One region of the Janthinobacterium sp. CG_23.3 genome, then DNA from elsewhere that is predicted to be linked to it. Evidence: predicted binding sites of a transcription regulator. Region 1 holds the regulator's gene; the other holds the start of a gene.

Region 1 (8,403 bases):
TCGTGCAGCAACTGTTCCCCGGCGCCGGCGAGCTGTCGGTGATGACCCTGGACAACCGCCTGGAGCGCCTGTTGATGCAGGCGCTGGGTTCCGGCGGCGCCGACGGCGCCGGCATCGAGCCGGGTCTGGCCGACACCATCGCCCAGCAGGCCGGGCTGGCGGCGCAGCAGCAGGAGGCGCTGGGCCTGACGCCGGTGCTGCTGGTGCCGGGGCCGCTGCGCGCGCTGCTGTCGCGCTTCCTGCGCCGCGCGCTGCCGCAGCTGAAGGTGCTGTCGCACTCGGAAATCCCGGAAACCAAGACCATTCGGGTGACCAGCCTGGTAGGCGCGCAATAGCGTTGCCGCCGCCGTTCGCCCGCCCGCCCGCTCGCCGCCGCCGGAAAAATGAAATACGGCCTGTTTCCCGTCCTGCTCCTTCGATCGTTTCCAGGGTGCATCGTTAATAATGGACCTGTCCGAGTAAGCTGCGTCTCATGTGGAAGACGCGATGCCCGGGCAACAGGGAGTCGATGATGGCCATACACAACCATGCCGCACGCCGGCAAGCGCGCCCAAGCCACATACCGGGGGAGCGGCCATGAACGTCAAAAAATTCACCGCGCCGACTTCGCGCGATGCGCTGCGCAAGGTGCGCGAGGCGCTCGGCCCCGACGCCGTGATCCTGTCCAACCGCCAGCTCGACGGCGAGGTCGAGATCCTGGCGCTGGCCAGCGACGACGCCGCCTCGCTGGCCGAGCCCAGCGGCGAAATGGCGCCGCGGCCGTACGCGCAGTCGCAGCCGCCGGCCAGGCCGGCGGCGCCGTTCCAGGCGCAGCCTCAGCCGCAGGCCCGCCCGGCGCCGCGCCAGGCCGCCGCGCCGGCCGCGCCGGCCGACGACGCCCGCGACATGGCGCGCATGTCGCAGCTGATGGCCTCGGCCATCGCCCACGCCAAGGATAGCGCCGCCGCCGAGATGAGCGGCATGATGGACGAGATCCGCGCCATGCGCGGCATGCTCGAGAGCCAGCTCAGCGAAATGTCGTGGAGTTCGACCCAGCAGCGCGAGCCGCACAAGACCGAGGTGCTGCGGGCGATGCTGGCGGCCGGCTTTTCGGCGACGCTGGCGCGCTACCTGGTCGAGAAACTGCCGGCCGGGCGCGGCGGCGCCGACAGCCTGCGCTGGATCCAGACGGTGCTGGCGAAAAACCTCAACGCCATGGCCGACGAGGACGCGATGCTCGAGCAGGGCGGCGTGTTCGCGCTGGTCGGCCCGACCGGGGTCGGCAAGACCACCAGCACCGCCAAGCTGGCGGCGCGCTGCGTGATGCGCCACGGCCCGGAAAAGCTGGCCTTGATCACCACCGACGCCTACCGTATCGGCGCCCACGAGCAGCTGCGCATCTACGGCAAGATCCTCGGCGTGATGGTGCACTCGGTCAAGGACGAGGCCGACCTGCGCATCGCCCTGAAGGAGTTGCGCAACAAGCACACGGTGCTGATCGACACCGTCGGCGTCAGCCAGCGCGACCAGATGGTCACCGAACAGGTGGCGATGCTGCAGGGCGCCGGCGCCGACGTCAAGCGCCTGTTGTGTCTGAACGCCACCGCCACCGGCGAGACGCTGCAGGAAGTGGTGCGGGCCTACCAGGGCAGCGGCCTGGCCGGCTGCATCATCACCAAACTCGACGAGGCGGCCTCGATCGGCAACGTGCTCGACGTCGTGATCCGCCAGAAGCTGCGCCTGTTCTACGTCTCCAACGGCCAGCGCGTGCCGGAAGACCTGCACCTGGCCGACCGCGGCTACCTGATCGACCGCGCGTTCAAGCTGCAACGCGCCGGCGCGCCGTCGCAATACCAGGACGCCGAGCTGCCGCTGCTGATGGCGCAGGCCGGCGCCGCCCGCAACGAGCGTTCGCTCAGCGGGGTGCACCTTGGCTAATTTCGACTTCGACCAGGCCGAAGGCCTGCGGCGCATGCTGGCCGGGCCCAAGCCGCGCATCGTCACGGTGCTGTCGGCCACGCCGCGGGACGACAAGGGCGCCATGCTGGTGAACCTGGGCGCCTCGCTGGCGCGCGCCGGCAACGACGTGCTGCTGGTCGACGCCTGCGCCGGCGAGCGCGGCGTCGGCGAGCGCCTCGGCGTGGCCGGCGGCGCCAGCCTGCTCGACGTGGCGCGCCAGCGCTGCGCGCTGAACCAGGTGATCCACCAGGTGCCGCAGGGCTTCGGCGTGGTCACGCTGGCGCCGCGCGGCGTCGCCGCGGTGGCCGCCGACGAGGCGCGCCGGCTGGCCAAGGCCTTCGACGTGCTGGTCAAGCAGACCGGCATCGTCATCGTCGACGGCGAGTATGGTGAAGATGGCGAGGAGGGCTTCCCGCTGCCGGCCATGGCCAGCGCCGACATCGTGGTGCAGGTCTCGAACAGCGCCACCTCGATCAAGGCGGCCTATTGCATGATCAAGCGCCTGAACCACGCGTTCGGCCGGCGCCCGTTTGGAATTCTTGTCACCGGGGCTTCCGAAACCGAGGCAAAGGTGGTATACGATAATATGGCTCAGGCGGCCAGCCGTTATTTGGCGTTGAACCTGACCTCGATGGGCTCGGTGCCGGCCGACGAATACCTGCACCGCGCCGCGCGGCTGGGACGCGCGGTCGTCGACGCCTTCCCCTTGGCCGGGGCATCGGTCGCGTTCCGCCAGCTGGCCGGGCGCTTCGCCCTGTCGGCCGGGCCGTCACCCTACCGCGCGGGGGGGCAACCATTTTAGCGCCTAACAAACAATAAGCTGCCTATGTATACGGTTAAAGGGAAAGCGGACAAGAACCAATTGCTGACGGAGCACATCCCGTTGGTGAAGCGTCTGGCCCACCACATGAAGGCCAAACTGCCGCCCTCGGTCGAGGTCGACGACCTGGTCCAGGCCGGCATGATAGGCCTGCTCGACGCCATCAACCGCTACGAGGAAACCCACGGCGCCCAGTTCGAGACCTACGCGGTGCTGCGCATCCGCGGCGCCATGCTCGACGAGCTGCGCAGCAGCGACTGGCTGCCGCGCAGCATGCGCCAGAACATGCGCAAGATCGAGGTGGCGATGAGCACGCTGCAGCAGCGCCTCGGCCACCCGCCCACCGAGTCCGAGGTGGCGCAGCTGCTGAAGATGTCGCTGCACGACTACCAGGAGATGCTGGGCGACGGCGGCGGCCACCAGTTGCTGTACTACGAGGATTTCCACGACCCCGACGGCGGCAACGACAGCTTCCTCGACCGCCACAGCGTCGACGAGGACGGCGACCCGTTGCGCTCGCTGCTCGACACCGACTTCCGGCAATGCGTGATCGACGCCATCGACGCGCTGCCGCCACGCGAGAAAATGCTCATGGGCCTGTATTACGAGGAAGAATTGAACCTGAAGGAAATCGGGGCGGTGATGGGCGTGTCCGAATCGCGCGTCTCGCAGCTGCACACCCAGGCCGTCGCGCGCCTGCGCGCATCGTTAAGGGAGCAGGCGTGGACTGGGCCAGCGTAGCCGGGGTGGTGCTGGCGCTGGCCGGCGTCATCGTCGGCCAGGGGCTGGAGGGCGGCAAGTTCGCCTCGCTGCTACAGCCGGCCGCGTTCGCCATCGTGGTGGTCGGCACGCTCGGCGCGGTGCTGCTGCAAACGCGCATGCGCGCCTTCGTGCGCGGCATCGAGATGACGCGCTGGGTGTTCCTGCCGCCGCTCGACGGACGCGCCGCGCTGGCGCGCCAGATCAGCCAGTGGAACCAGTCGGCGCGGCGCGACGGCCCGCTGTCGCTGGAGCGCCACATGGAGGCCAGCGGCGACCAGCTGGTCGTCAAGGGCTTGCGCATGATCGTCGACGGCATCCACCCCGACAAGCTGCGCCAGTTGCTCGACGTCGAGATCAGCGCCTACGAGGTGGCCGAGCGCCAGGCGGTGCGGATCTGGGAGTCGGCGGCCGGCTACTCGCCCACCATCGGCATCCTCGGCGCCGTGCTCGGCCTGATCCACGTGATGGAAAACCTGACCGACCCGGCCAAGCTGGGCGGCGGCATCGCCGTGGCGTTCGTCTCGACCATCTACGGCGTCGGCCTGGCCAACCTGTTCTTCTACCCGGTGGCCAACAAGCTCAAGGCGATCGTCTCGCTGCGCGTGGTGCAGTACGAAATCGTCGCCGCCGTGTTCTACGACATCGCCAGCGGCGACCACACGCGCATCATCGAAGAGCGCGTCGCCAGCCTGCTGCGGGAGTACTGAGATGCAGATGCGGCGCGCGCGCAGGAAATTCGACGACGAGCCGGAGAACCACGAGCGCTGGCTGATCTCGTACGCCGACTTCATCACCTTGTTGTTCGCCTTTTTCGTCGTCATGTACGCGCTGTCGCTGGCCAACGAGGGCAAGTACCGGGTTTTCTCGGACGCCATCGGCGAAGCGCTCGGCCTGCGCCGCGGCGCGCCGCCCATCGTGCTGGAGGCGCCGCAGGCGATACCGCTGCCGAACCCGATGATCAAAAAGCGCGCCGAGGCGCTCAAGCGCGAGCGCGAGAACATGACGCGGCTGGCCAACGACCTGCTATCGACGCTGGCGCCGCTGGTCAAGGAGGGCAAGGTGCGGGTGACGCAGAACAGCCGCGGCGTCAGCGTCGAAATCAACGCCAGCGTGCTGTTCGACCCGGGCGAGGCGCGCCTGACGGCCGAATCGGACCAGGCCCTGCGGGCGGTCGCGGTGCTGCTCAAGGACGACCCGCACGCGGTGCAGGTCGAAGGCCATACCGACAACCAGCCAATCCGCAACCCCAGCTTCCCGTCCAACTGGGAATTGTCGGCGGTGCGCGCCAGCGCGGTGGTGCGCCTGTTCATCGAAGCGGGCGTGGCGCCGGCGCGGCTGACCGCGGTGGGCCACGGCGCCAACCTGCCGGTGGCGCCGAACGACGGCGCCGACGGGCGCGCGCGCAACCGCCGCGTCGCCGTCACCATCCTGTCGGCGCTGCCCGACACCGTCACCGAACTGCCGACCACGGCGGCGCCGGCGCCGGCGCCATAAAAAAAACCGGGGACAGACCACGTTTTTCGAGAAAGTTTCTCGAAAAACGTGGTCTGTCCCCGGTTTGCTTGTCGCGGTTTGGGTGTCGGCTGGACTAGCCGATGACCAGGCGGCGGCTGGCCGCGCCGGCGGTGGTTTGGCCGCTGGGGCCGTAGAAGTTGCCGCCCTGGGCGGCCGGGCGCATGCTGTTGAGCGCGCCCTGGGTGTGCGCCAGCTGTTTGTTGACCAGCATGCCGTTCAGGCGGTTGCGCTCCTTGGCCGCGCGCGTCAAGGCCAGCAGCGCCGACCACTGCGCGGTTGCGCCGGCGTCGCCGCATCCGGCCAGCCAGGCCGCCATGCCTTCCTCCTTCGGCGCGAAGCCGGCCGCCGCCAAGGCGTCGTGGCGCAGCTTGGCGCAGGCCGCCAGTTGCGCCACCAGCGCGCCTTTGCGCGCCGTCAGCGCGGTCAATTCGTCGATTTCCGCCGCCACCAGGCTGTCTTGCTCGCGCTGCATCAATTCAAACAGCGCGTCCATCAGTTCGCGTTCTTCGCGCAGCGTGCTCAAGGGGGAGGCGGATTGCATGGCTGATACCTATCTTTTACGTGAATGCAGCAAGTCCCTGACTGTTTCCAGCAGACCGTCCGCGACTTTTTCGGAATTGACCTGGAACTGGCCGTCGGCGATGGCCAGCTTGATGCGTTCTACTTTCTTGGTGTCGAACACGGCGCTGTTGCCGGCCGCGCTGGCGGCCAGCGCCTGGCCCTGCGGCGACAGGCGCACCTTGTCCGACGTGTCGGTGTTAACGCTGGCCTTTTCGGCGCCGCGCGCACTGGAAGTGGCTGCCGGCGTCACCGGCAGGCCGGGGGTGCTCTTCATGGTATCGGTAATTTTCACAGCATCATCCTCGTCTGGTCGGAGCTTGGAACTCCGGGATATGTGTTCTTTATCGGCGCCCGCAGCGGAAACTTTAGCCCTGGCGCCGCCAATCAGCATATCTCTTTGCCAAGACGTTTAAAACGCCACTTCGACCAGGCCGCCGGCCCTGGCCACGCCGCTGATTTGCTGGCCCGCCGTGGTGCGTACCTGCACCACCTGGCCGTCGCTGGCGTTGTTGATCGCGCGCGCCTCGGCCGAGACGCGGAAGCCGGCGCCGCTCGACACCAGCCGCACCAGTTGCCCCTGCTGTACCACGTTACCGCTGCGCAGCATGTCGAGGCGCAGCGGCGTGCCGGCCGCCAGCGAGACGGTGGCGCTGCGCCCGAGCACCTGCGCCATGTCGGTGGCGATGCCGGCCGGCAGCGCGGCGAGGTCGCCGCGCAGGATCACCAGTTGTTCGGCGACGATGGGCTGGCCCTGCGCCAGCGGCAGCGCGCTGGCGATGTAGCCGGCCTGCACCGCCACCGTCGCCTGGATATAGATGGTCCACGGCGTCGGCGCGGTGCAGCGCAGCCCGACCGTGGTCTTGCCCCAGGCCCGTGCGCCCGGCGCCATGAACGCCTGCGGCGCCGGGCAGGCGGCCAGGTTCAGGCGCGCGTCGAGCGGGCCGACCGTGACCGTGACCTGGCCGGGCAGGCCGGCCGTTTGCAGTTGCAGGAATTGCGCCACGCTCTGGCGCAGCGCCTCCGGCTCTTGGCGCGCGCCGGCCTGGGCGGCGGCGCCGGCGGCACAGCACAGCAGGGCGGCGAACAGTGGAATGCGGCGTGGCAGAGTGAAAGCGTATGGCATGGTATGGACCCCCGGAATGGTTAGATGATAGGCCGGGCGGGGCCGGACGAAACCCCGAGCAAGACCGCAAACAGCGGTCTGATCAAGCGATGGCGGCGGCGCCGCCGGCCGTATCATCGATCCTGTCACCACCATATCGCCCACCCCGGACGGAAGTGGCCGATCTCTTGCGGAGCTAGAAATGATAGGCAAACTCGACGCTTACTTGGGCTTTCACGAAACGGCGCTGAACCTGCGTGCGAACCGCCAGCAAGTGCTGGCGTCGAACATCGCCAACGCCGACACGCCGAACTACAAGGCGCGCGACCTCGACTTCGCCGCCGCGCTCAAGGGCGCGCTGGGCCAGGGCGGGGCGGGGCCGGCGCTGGCGGCCACTGCGGCGCGGCATTTCCCCACGGCGGCGGCGGGCGGCGCCGCCGCCGGCGCGCTGCAGTACCGCACGCCGGCCCAGGGCGCGGTCGACGGCAATACCGTCGACATGGACGTCGAGCGCAACCAGTTCGCCGACAACGCCGTCCGCTACGAGGCCAGCATCACATTAATCAACGCCCAGATCAAGGAAATGATGACGGCGATACAAGGAGCGCAATAACCATGTCCCTCTTTCATATCTTCAGCGTTTCCGGCTCGGCCATGAGCGCCCAGGCGCAGCGCCTCAACGCCACCGCCAGCAACCTGGCCAACGTCGACAGCGCCACCAGCGCCAGCGGCCAGGCCTACCGCGCCAAGCAGGTGGTGTTCGAGGCGGTGCCGCTGGCCGGCGGCGCCACCGCCGTCAAGGTGCGCGAGGTGATCGAGGACCCGTCGCCGCTGAAGATGGTGTTCGATCCGAAGCACCCGCTGGCCGACGACAAGGGCTATGTGGCGATGCCGAACGTCAACCCGGTCGACGAGATGGTCAACATGCTGTCGGCCTCGCGCTCCTACCAGACCAATGTGGAAACCATGAACGCGGCCAAGACGCTGTTGTTGAAAACCTTAACGATCGGCCAGTAGGCCGCGGAGAAGCAAACATGACTACTATTGACACCGGCTACGGCGATTTGATGGCCGCCGTGAACCCGAAGTCGGCCAAGGCGCCGGCCGCCGGCACGGTCGAGGCCGAAACCAATAAGTTCCTGACGCTGCTGGTGACGCAGTTGAAGAACCAGGATCCGATGAACCCGCTCGACAACGCCCAGTTGACCAGCCAGCTGGCGCAGTTGTCGACCGTCACCGGCGTCAACAAACTCAACGCCACGGTGGAGTCGCTCAAGGCCAGTTACCAGTCGAACGAGTCGCTGCAGGCGGCCAACCTGATCGGCCACGGCGTACTGGTCGACGGCAACGCCATCAACCTGATGAAAAGCGCCGCCATCCTCGGCGTCGACTTCGGCTCCGAAGTAGACAGCGTCAAGGTGGTGATCCGCACCGCCGGCGGCAAGGAGGTCAAGACCATGGAAATGGGGCCGCAGGCGGTCGGCACGGTGCCGCTGGCCTGGGACGGCAAGGTCGAGGACGACGGCACCGGCAAGCCCGGCGTGGCGCCCGACGGCAAATACGTCTTCGAAGTGGTGGCCATGCGCGGCGGCGAAAAAGTCGGCGACGCCAAGGCGCTGCAATTCGGCTCGGTCGCCAGCGTCTCGACCAGCGCCAAGGGGGTGCTGCTGAACGTGCCCTCGGTCGGCAGCGTCGGCCTGGCCGA
Region 2 (8,403 bases), on a different contig from region 1:
GTGCTGACCTGGATATGCACCTGGTCGCCGACCAGCACCACCGAGGCGTTGACGTCGCCCAGCAGCGGAAAGCGGAAACGCACGCCGCTGCGCCAGGTGCGGGCCGCTTCGTCGCCGTCGCGCTCGCCGCGGCCGTCGTCGGGCGCGTCCTTGTGTACTTCCCACTCCATGGGCTGGCCCGGCCAGGCTTCGCCCTGCCATAACACGCGCGCCTGTTCGTGGGTGTGCAATTGCAAATTGATGAGCTGGGCAGCGGCCAGGTCGGTGCCGCCGGCCGCGCGCTCGGCCTGGGCCGCCTGCGACAGCTGCGCCATTTGCGGCTCGCGCAGCAAGTCTTGCAGCGGGCGTTTGCCGGCCGCCCATTCGGCCACGTGGGATTCATAGAACAGGCCGCTGGAGCCGAGCGCGTTGCGCAGGCTGTGCGCCAGCGCGGCCGGCGGCGCGTCCGGCGCCGCCATCAGCGGGCTGCCGCCGACGATGCCGAGCGGCGCGCCGGGCCGGCTTTCGGCCCGTTGCAAGATGCCGCTGATGGCGCGCGCGGCGCCGCTGAGCGCCGGCGCCGGCGCGCTCGGATCGAAGCCCGGCAACTGGTTCGACGGCGTCAGCGGGGCTTTGCTGAGCAGCACCGCGGCCAGGCTGGCCGGACGCGCCTGCTGGGCGGCCTGGGCTTGGGCCGCGGTCGTTGTTGCCTGGGGCGTTTGCGCCGCGGCGCCCTGCTGGGCGGCGCCCTGCTGGGCGGCGCCGCTCTGCCCGTGCGGCAAGGTGGCGTCGGCGTCGGGCGCTTCCGGTCCGGGGTCGGCGTAGGTCAGGGTGACGTTGCTGCTGGCGTCGCGGCCGCGGCCGATCTGGAAGGTCGGCCGTGGATCGAGCGCCACCAGCGTCAGCGGCACCTCGGCGCCGACCGGAAAGCCCGGCGGCAGCGTCATGCGCACCGGGCCGCCGGCGACGTTGACCAGCGAGCTGCCGTCGCCCAGGCGCGCCAGCACGGCGCCCTGCATCGACTGGCCCAGCAGCGCTTGCAGCGAACGCTGCAGGGCCAACTGGCGCGGCTCGCCGATCGATTCGACGGCGAGCGCGGCCCGCACGGCCGTTGGCGCGGCGATGCCGCTGGCGTCGAGCCGCTGCATGTTGCTCCCCCCCCGGTTTAGGTGGCGCCGTAGACGTTGGCCAGGCGCCGCTCGGTGCCGGTGCTGTGGATCAGCGCCGACAACTGGGCCATCCACGGCATGGTCAGGTCGCGGATCTTGCGGTCGTCGTCGAGCATTTTTTTGATGCAGTCGACTTTCGTCTGCCGGCTCTGGCCCTTCAGCGCCGGCGGCTCCTCGCCGTCCTTGAGCAATCGCACCTGGGCCGCGCAGCGCTGCTCCAGCTCGCCCAGCAAGTCCCAGTCGGCGTCGCTGGCGGCCCGTACCATTTGCTCGGTCAGATCGACCATCGATTCATATATTGCTAACACTTCTTGGCTGGTCATTGGCTCAGGCGCTCGCAAGGATGGACGCGTTGGCGGGCGCCAGCGCGGCCGGTTGCACGGCGGGCGCGTTGCCGATGGCGTTCCAGGCGTCGCGCAAATCGCTCAGCAACAATTGCACTTCCTCCAGCTTGTCGCTGCGGTTTTGCAGATTCGCCTCCAGCAGCAGCTTGCCCATGTAGTCGTACAACGCGTCCAGGCTTTCGGCGATGTCGCCGCCGGCCTTCTTGTCCAGGCTGGCGCGCAGGCCGCTGCCGATGATCAGCATGGCCTTGGAAATGGCGGCGCCCTTTTCGGCGATGTTACCGGCCTTCATGTGCATCTGGGCGCTGACCACCGCCACCAGCGCGCCGTCGAACAGCATGACTACCAGCTTGTGCGGCGTGGCGGCAACGACTCCCGTCTCCAGTCCCACTTTGGCGTACGCGTCGACGCCGCGTTGCATGGTTCCAAACATCATCTTCTCCTGGTTGTTGCCTAAATAATCAATGATTCCGCGATCGGGCGCCGGGGACCGCTTGCGCACGCTTGTTGCTCGCCAGGCCCCCAATATAAGTCATTATCGGCAGAATCAATTAAGACTTGAGAGGGGCGATTAGGCTTCAGTTTCGCGCATCCGCCGCGGGCCGCCGCCCGGAGGGGGGGGGCTGGAGCCGCGCCGCCCCCGGCCGGGTGCCTGGCGCACCCGGCATATATATGGCGTCATGCATCGCGGGGCGTAGCGGCGTTCCCACGGCATCGGTAACTATTGCCTTGTACCATTTTATTTTTTAAAAAGCCTTCAGTTTTCGCGGGGTGTTCCGTTAATGAATTAACTGCGGTGAACAAGCGAACTGATTCACGAAGTCGCCGCCCTTACCGTATCATCCACAAGCCAACCGGAGAAATACCATGAGCATCATCAACACCAACATGGCGTCGCTGAACGCCCAACGCAATCTGAAATCGTCGGGCAATGACTTGAACTCGTCGCTGCAGCGCCTGTCTTCCGGTATGCGCGTCAACAGCGCCAAGGATGATGCCGCCGGCCTGTCGATTGCTTCCAAGATGGATTCGCAGATCCGCGGCATGAACCAGGCCATCCGCAACGCCAACGACGGCATTTCGCGGGTCCAGACCGCCGACGGCGCGCTGCAAAACACCACCGACGCGTTGCAGCGTATGCGTGAACTGGCGGTGCAGGGTGCGAATGAAACCAACGGCACGGCCGAGTGGGCCAATATCAACACGGAGATGCAGGCGCTGAACACCGAGGTGGCGCGTATCAAATCCGACACCAAGTTCAACGGCACCGCCGTGCTCCTCGGGGACACCACCGACATCCAGGTCGGCGCCGATTCGGGCCAGAAGATCACCATCACCTCGAACGAAGTTGTCGATGTCGTCATCGCCCCCATCACGGACGCGGCCTCGGCGCTGGCCGCGCTGGGCCAGATCGACATTACCTTGGCAGCGGTCAACACCGAGCGCGCCAACCTGGGTACGGTGCAAAACCGCATGGGTTACGCGATCAGCAACCTGCAAAGCTCGGTCGAGAACCAGTCGTCGGCGAAAAGCCGCATCATGGACACCGACTTCGCGGCGGAAACGGGCAAACTGACCCGCGCCCAGATCCTGCAACAGGCCGGCACGGCGATGCTGGCCCAGGCCAACACGGTGCCGAACGGCGTCATGGCCCTGCTGCGCGGCTAATCGCCCAAATGGCGCTTTCGTAAGCGAAGGCAGTGTTGTATTCTTGAGGGAGCGGATGAAAATGTTGGATTCGCGCGTTGGATCAAAAAAGCCCGGCGCGCGAAGACATCTTTTTATACCCACACAAGTGTGCATAACACTGCATTAGGTCCGCGGGGGGGGGGGGGGGGGGGCCCCCCGCCCCGCGCCTCCCAAAAAACCAGATCCCCCCCCTCCCCCACCCCTCCCAACCGCCACACCCCACACCCCCAACCACCCCTCCTCCCCCCCCCCCCCACAGTATGCTCCTCGCCTTCCCCCCCCCCCCCCCCCCTCCCCCCCCCCCCCCCCCCCCCCCCGCGTCCGACTAAGGAGTATCCGTCATGCTGTCATCAATTAATGGTAACGCCGCCGCCCCGGCCGCGGCACCGCCCCCCCCGCCGCCCCAGGCCGGCAGCGCCGCGCCCGCGCCGCCGCTTGAGCGGGCCGCGCCCGCGCCCGCGCCCGCGCCGGCCAGGAGGGATACGCAACCGTCCGGCCGCGAGATGGAGGACGCCGTCAAGTCGCTCAACGAGTTCACCGGCCAGACGGCGCAGAACGTGCAGTTTTCGATCGACCAGGACAGCGGCAAGACCGTGGTCAAGGTGATCGACACGCAGACGCAGGAAGTATTGCGCCAGATTCCCAACGCCGAGGCGCTGTCGATTTCGCGCTCGCTGAATAAATTGCAGGGTTTGTTAATCCGCGACAAGGCGTAAGCGCGCGGGTACGCCGCCGCGGCCGCTTTGCCGGCCGGCCCGCCTCACAGGAGAATGAAATGGGTATTTCCGTTACCGGGGTTGGTTCCAACCTCGACGTCAACAACATCGTCTCCCAGTTGATGGCGTCCGAGAACGCGCCGCTGAACCTGCTGAAAGCCAAGGAAACCACGTTCAACGCCAAGCTGTCGGCCTACGGCACGATCCAGTCGGCGCTGTCGACCTTCCAGAGCGCGCTCAAGGCGCTCAGCACCGGCGCCCTGAACGCGCAAACGGCCACCAGCAGCAACTCCACCGTCCTCACCGCCAGCGCCGGCAGCACCGCAGTCGCCGGCACCTATTCGATCGAGGTCACCCAGTTGGCGCAGCGCCACAAGCTGTCGGCCGCCAACGGCCTGGCCAGCACCACCGCGGCGCTGGGCTCGGGCACGATGTCGATCCAGATCGGCTCCAAGCCGGCCGTCGTCATCCCGACCGCCGACTATTCGCTGCAGGGCTTGAGCAACGCGATCAACGCGGCCGGCGCCGGCGTCAGCGCGACCATCGTCAACGACGGCAGCACCAACCGCCTGGTCGTCACCGCCACCGACAGCGGCGCGGCCAACGCCATCACCATCACCACCGACGGCGGCCTGTCGCAGTTCGCCACGAGCGACCCGAACATGACGGTGCAGCAGGTGCCGCTGGACGCCACGCTGAAGATCGACAATATCCTCGTCACCAAGCCGTCGAACACGATCACCGACGCCGTCACCGGGCTGACGCTGAACCTGGTCGCGACGAATATCGGCAGCACCGTCAAGGTGGCCGTGGCGCGCGACCCGGCGGCGATGAAAACGGCGGTCACCGGTTTCGTCGAGGCCTACAACGCGCTCAGCGCCAGCGTCACCAAACTGACCGCCTTCGACGCCGCCGCCAAGAAGGGCGCGGTGCTGGTGGGCGACGCCGGCGCCAATTCGATCATGGTGGCCTTGCGCAAGGAGATGGGAACGGCCAGCAGCGGCGGCACGCTGACGCGCCTGTCGGACATCGGCGTCTCCTTTCAGCGCGACGGCAAACTGACGGTGGACGACAAGAAATTGACCACGGCCTTGAGCGGAAACGTCACCGACATGGTGCAGTTGTTCACCTCGACCAGCGGCTATGGCACCAGACTGAACGCTCTGGCCACGGAGATGCTGTCGAGCAGCGGGGTGATCAAGACGCGCCAGGAGGGGTTGAAGGAAACGATCAAAGGCATCACCGACGACCAGCTCGACATGCAGGACCATTTGGCGGCGGTGGAAAAACGCTACCGCAAGCAGTTTTCGACGCTCGACTCGACCATGAGCAGCCTGAACGGTACGCGCGACTTCCTGACGCAGCAACTGGCGGCGATCGCCAATAACTACTAGGCGCGACCCAACCGGGGCCGCCGCCTCAGTCGGCGGTGACGACGCGGTTCTTGCCGGTCTGCTTGGCCTGGTACATGGCGCGGTCGGCGCGTTTGACCAGCTCGGACTGGTCCTCGTTGGGGCGGCGCAGCGCGACCCCGGCCGAAAACGTGATCAACACCTTTTCGTTCTCGTGCAGGAAGAAATGCTTGGTCAGTTCGCGTTGCAGCCGCGTCATGGTCGAGGCCGCGGCTTCGACCGTGGTTTCCGGCAGCAGGATCAGGAATTCCTCGCCGCCGAAGCGGGCGATCACATCCATCGAACGCAGCGTGTCCTTGACGATCTTCACCAGGTGCTTCAGGGCGGCGTCGCCGGCCAGGTGGCCGTAGGTGTCGTTGAGGCGCTTGAAATCGTCCAGGTCGAGCATGGCGACGCACAGCGGCGTGCCGCGGCGGTCCGAGCGCGCCGTTTCGCGCTCGAACACGTCGTCCAGGCCGCGCCGGTTCAGGCTGCCCGTCAACTGGTCTTCCCGCACCAGTTCGCTCATGTGCTGCAACTTCGCCTCCAGCGTGTGGATGCGCATCTCGGCGTCCTGCACCTCTTGGCGCGCCAGCACCATCTTGTCGCGCGCGCGCAGCGCCTCGGTCTGCACCACGCGGGTTTCGCGCAGCACCTCGTCGAGGATGTGGTTGAGTTCGACGATGTTGTCGCCCTTGCTGATCTTGTCCGAATAGCCGCCGATCTTTTCGTGGAAGTCTCCGGTGCTGGCGGCGACCTGGCTGAGGCGGTCGATGAAGGTCATCATCATGTTCTTCACCGTCAACTTGACGTCCGCCAAGCTGTGCTTGAGCTGGCTCTGCTTGTAGATCACTTCCTTCAGGCTGCGCGTGGCGTCTTCCAGCGCGCGCTGGTCGAGCGGGCCGGAGATCAAGTTTTGCACCGCGTCGATCTGGCCGCGCAGCCAGCTGTCGTCGTCGAGCAGCTCGCTGACGTTTTCCAGCAGCAGTTTGAACAGGCGCAGCAGCAATTCCTGCTGTTCCGCCGTGTCGCCGCTTTTCAGCTCGATCTGGTAGCACAACTGCTTCAGGCGCACGGCGATTTCGTTGAGTGCCTCGTCGGTGTGGGCTTGCTTGATGGCGTTGCCCAGCGATTCGGATTCCTGCACCAGCGCCGGCGCGCCGCTCAGCAGCGAGGCGACGGCGAAGCTCAAGGTGCGGCTGAGCAGCTCGCGCAGCTGGCGGCTTTGCTCGCCCTCGGGCGCGGCGGCCGTTTCGATGCCGACGCCCTTGCGCAGGTGCCGGTCGGCGAGTTGCGCCAGCGCCTTGGCGTAGCCGTCCCAGTCGCGCGCCTTGACGGCGCGGTTGAAGCGGCGGCCGAACTCGGCCAGTTCGCCGACGTTCTCGCCGAGCTTGACGGCGAAACCGTTCAGCACGCCGGCGGCGCCGTCGTCGGCCGCCATCGGGGCGCTGGCCGCCACCACGGCGGCCGGTTCGGGCTCGTCGCTGACGCCGGCGATTTCGTTGTAGATTTCGCGGTAGGCTTGCGGCGTCGGCGCGATGCGCCGCGTGGCCAGGCGGCGGAACGCCTCGCGCGCGATGTCGGCCGGATTTTGCGCCGCCGCCGCGGTGGCGCCGGCGAGGGCGGCGGAAGGGGGAAGGGGTTTGCTCGACATGGTGCGCACGGCCTCTATATGGGATTGCTGACTGCCTCTATGATATGCCAAGCGGCGGCGCGCCAATGGCAGAATTAGCGGCTGGAAGGCATCTTACTTTGCGGCATCAGTTTGCCCGCCGCCCGCCGGCGCGCCTACTCGACCAATTGGTTCTTGATCGCGTAATGGGTCAGCTCGGCGCTGTTTTTCAGCTTCATCTTCAGCAGCAGGCGGGCGCGGTATTCGCTGACGGTCTTCACCGACAGCGACAGTTCCTGGGCGATCGCGCCCACCGTCTTGCCCGAGGCGATCATCGTCAGCGTCTGGTATTCGCGGTCCGACAACGTGTCGTGCAGCGGCGTGGCGTGGTCCTCGCCGACGCTGTTGGCCAGTTCCTGCGCCAGCGCGGCGCTGATGTACTTCAAGCCGCCGGCGACCTGGCGGATCGCCGTGACCAGCTCGCGCGGCGCGCTCTGCTTGGTCAGGTAGCCGGCCGCGCCGGCCTTCAGCGAGCGGATCGCGTACTGGTCCTCGCGGTGCATCGACAGCATCAGCACGGCCATTTCCGGGCGCTCCTTCTTGATCTGCTTGAGCACGTCGATGCCGCTGCGGTCGGGCAGCGAGATGTCGAGCAGCACCACCTGGCAGTCGGCGGCGCGGAACAGCTTGACGGCGTCGAGGCCGTTTTCGGCCTCGCCGGCGACGACGATGTCGCCGGTCTCGGCGAGGATTTGCTTCAAGCCTTCGCGCACGATCGCGTGGTCGTCGGCGATGAAGACCTTGATGGTGGGCGTTTCTGTCATGGGGTCGTCATTCTTGTTCGTATTGATACTATTACGGTTAAACCGGCGGCGCGCTGTTGCCGCTGGCCGGCGCGGCGGCGGCAGCCGCTATTATCGTCGCCCTTGGCGTGGCCAGCTTGATTTTGATGGCGACGACGGTGCCGCCGCCGGCCGCGTGGCTCAGCGTCAGCGTGCCGCCCAGCGCGTTGGCGCGTTCGGCCATGCCGCGGATGCCGAACGATTTCGGCTTGGCGCGGTCGGCCTGCCAGATGCCGCCGCCATTGTCGGTAATTTTCAGGCTGATGTGGTGGCGCAGCCGCGCCAGGCGCACCGTCACGCGGCTGGCGTTGGCGTGCTTGGCGATGTTGGTCAGCGCCTCCTGGAAGATGCGGAACAAGGCGGTGGCCTGGTCGAGGTCGAGTTCGATCTCCTTCTGGTTCGAGGCGAAATGGCAGGGCAGCCCGGCCTGGGTTTCGAACTCCTTGCTTTGCCATTCGAGCGCGGCGACGATGCCCAGGTCCAGCATCGACGGGCGCAGGTCGAGCGATATGCGGTGCACCGCGTCGATGCTGCGGTCGACCAGCTGGTCGAGGTAGGCCGCCTTGGCCGCCAGGTCGGGGTCGCCGGGCAGGCGCTTGGCCAGCATCGCCAGCGCCATCTTGATGGCCGTCAGGTTGCCGCCCAGGTCGTCGTGGATCTC

The links. The regulator FliA, encoded in region 1, starts transcription of late flagellar genes. The targets are predictions, from matches to a motif close to CTAAAGTTTNNNNNNNNNNNGCCGNTA.
Region 2: a site for FliA is predicted at 2,029-2,055, ahead of fliS (flagellar export chaperone FliS). Genes of this name have one in related genera too.

The regions. Positions count from the first base shown of each region.
Region 1 is NZ_JBJXIB010000024.1:15,485-23,887, reverse strand. It holds gene flhA (flagellar biosynthesis protein FlhA) at 1-335, shown strand, start outside; gene flhF (flagellar biosynthesis protein FlhF) at 577-1,917, shown strand; gene ACFDR9_RS08545 (antiactivator of flagellar biosynthesis FleN protein) at 1,910-2,740, shown strand; gene ACFDR9_RS08540 (RNA polymerase sigma factor FliA) at 2,765-3,499, shown strand; gene ACFDR9_RS08535 (flagellar motor protein) at 3,481-4,227, shown strand; gene motD (flagellar motor protein MotD) at 4,229-5,014, shown strand; gene ACFDR9_RS08525 (flagella synthesis protein FlgN) at 5,109-5,576, opposite strand; gene flgM (flagellar biosynthesis anti-sigma factor FlgM) at 5,586-5,888, opposite strand; gene flgA (flagellar basal body P-ring formation chaperone FlgA) at 6,006-6,719, opposite strand; gene flgB (flagellar basal body rod protein FlgB) at 6,901-7,311, shown strand; gene flgC (flagellar basal body rod protein FlgC) at 7,314-7,715, shown strand; gene ACFDR9_RS08500 (flagellar hook assembly protein FlgD) at 7,733-8,403, shown strand, end outside.
Region 2 is NZ_JBJXIB010000056.1:2,090-10,492, forward strand. It holds gene ACFDR9_RS14485 (flagellar hook-length control protein FliK) at 1-1,127, opposite strand, end outside; gene ACFDR9_RS14490 (flagellar protein FliT) at 1,145-1,471, opposite strand; gene fliS (flagellar export chaperone FliS) at 1,476-1,925, opposite strand; gene ACFDR9_RS14500 (flagellin) at 2,360-3,160, shown strand; gene ACFDR9_RS14505 (flagellar protein FlaG) at 3,523-3,897, shown strand; gene fliD (flagellar filament capping protein FliD) at 3,957-5,291, shown strand; gene ACFDR9_RS14515 (GGDEF domain-containing protein) at 5,317-6,942, opposite strand; gene ACFDR9_RS14520 (response regulator transcription factor) at 7,077-7,724, opposite strand; gene ACFDR9_RS14525 (histidine kinase) at 7,762-8,403, opposite strand, start outside.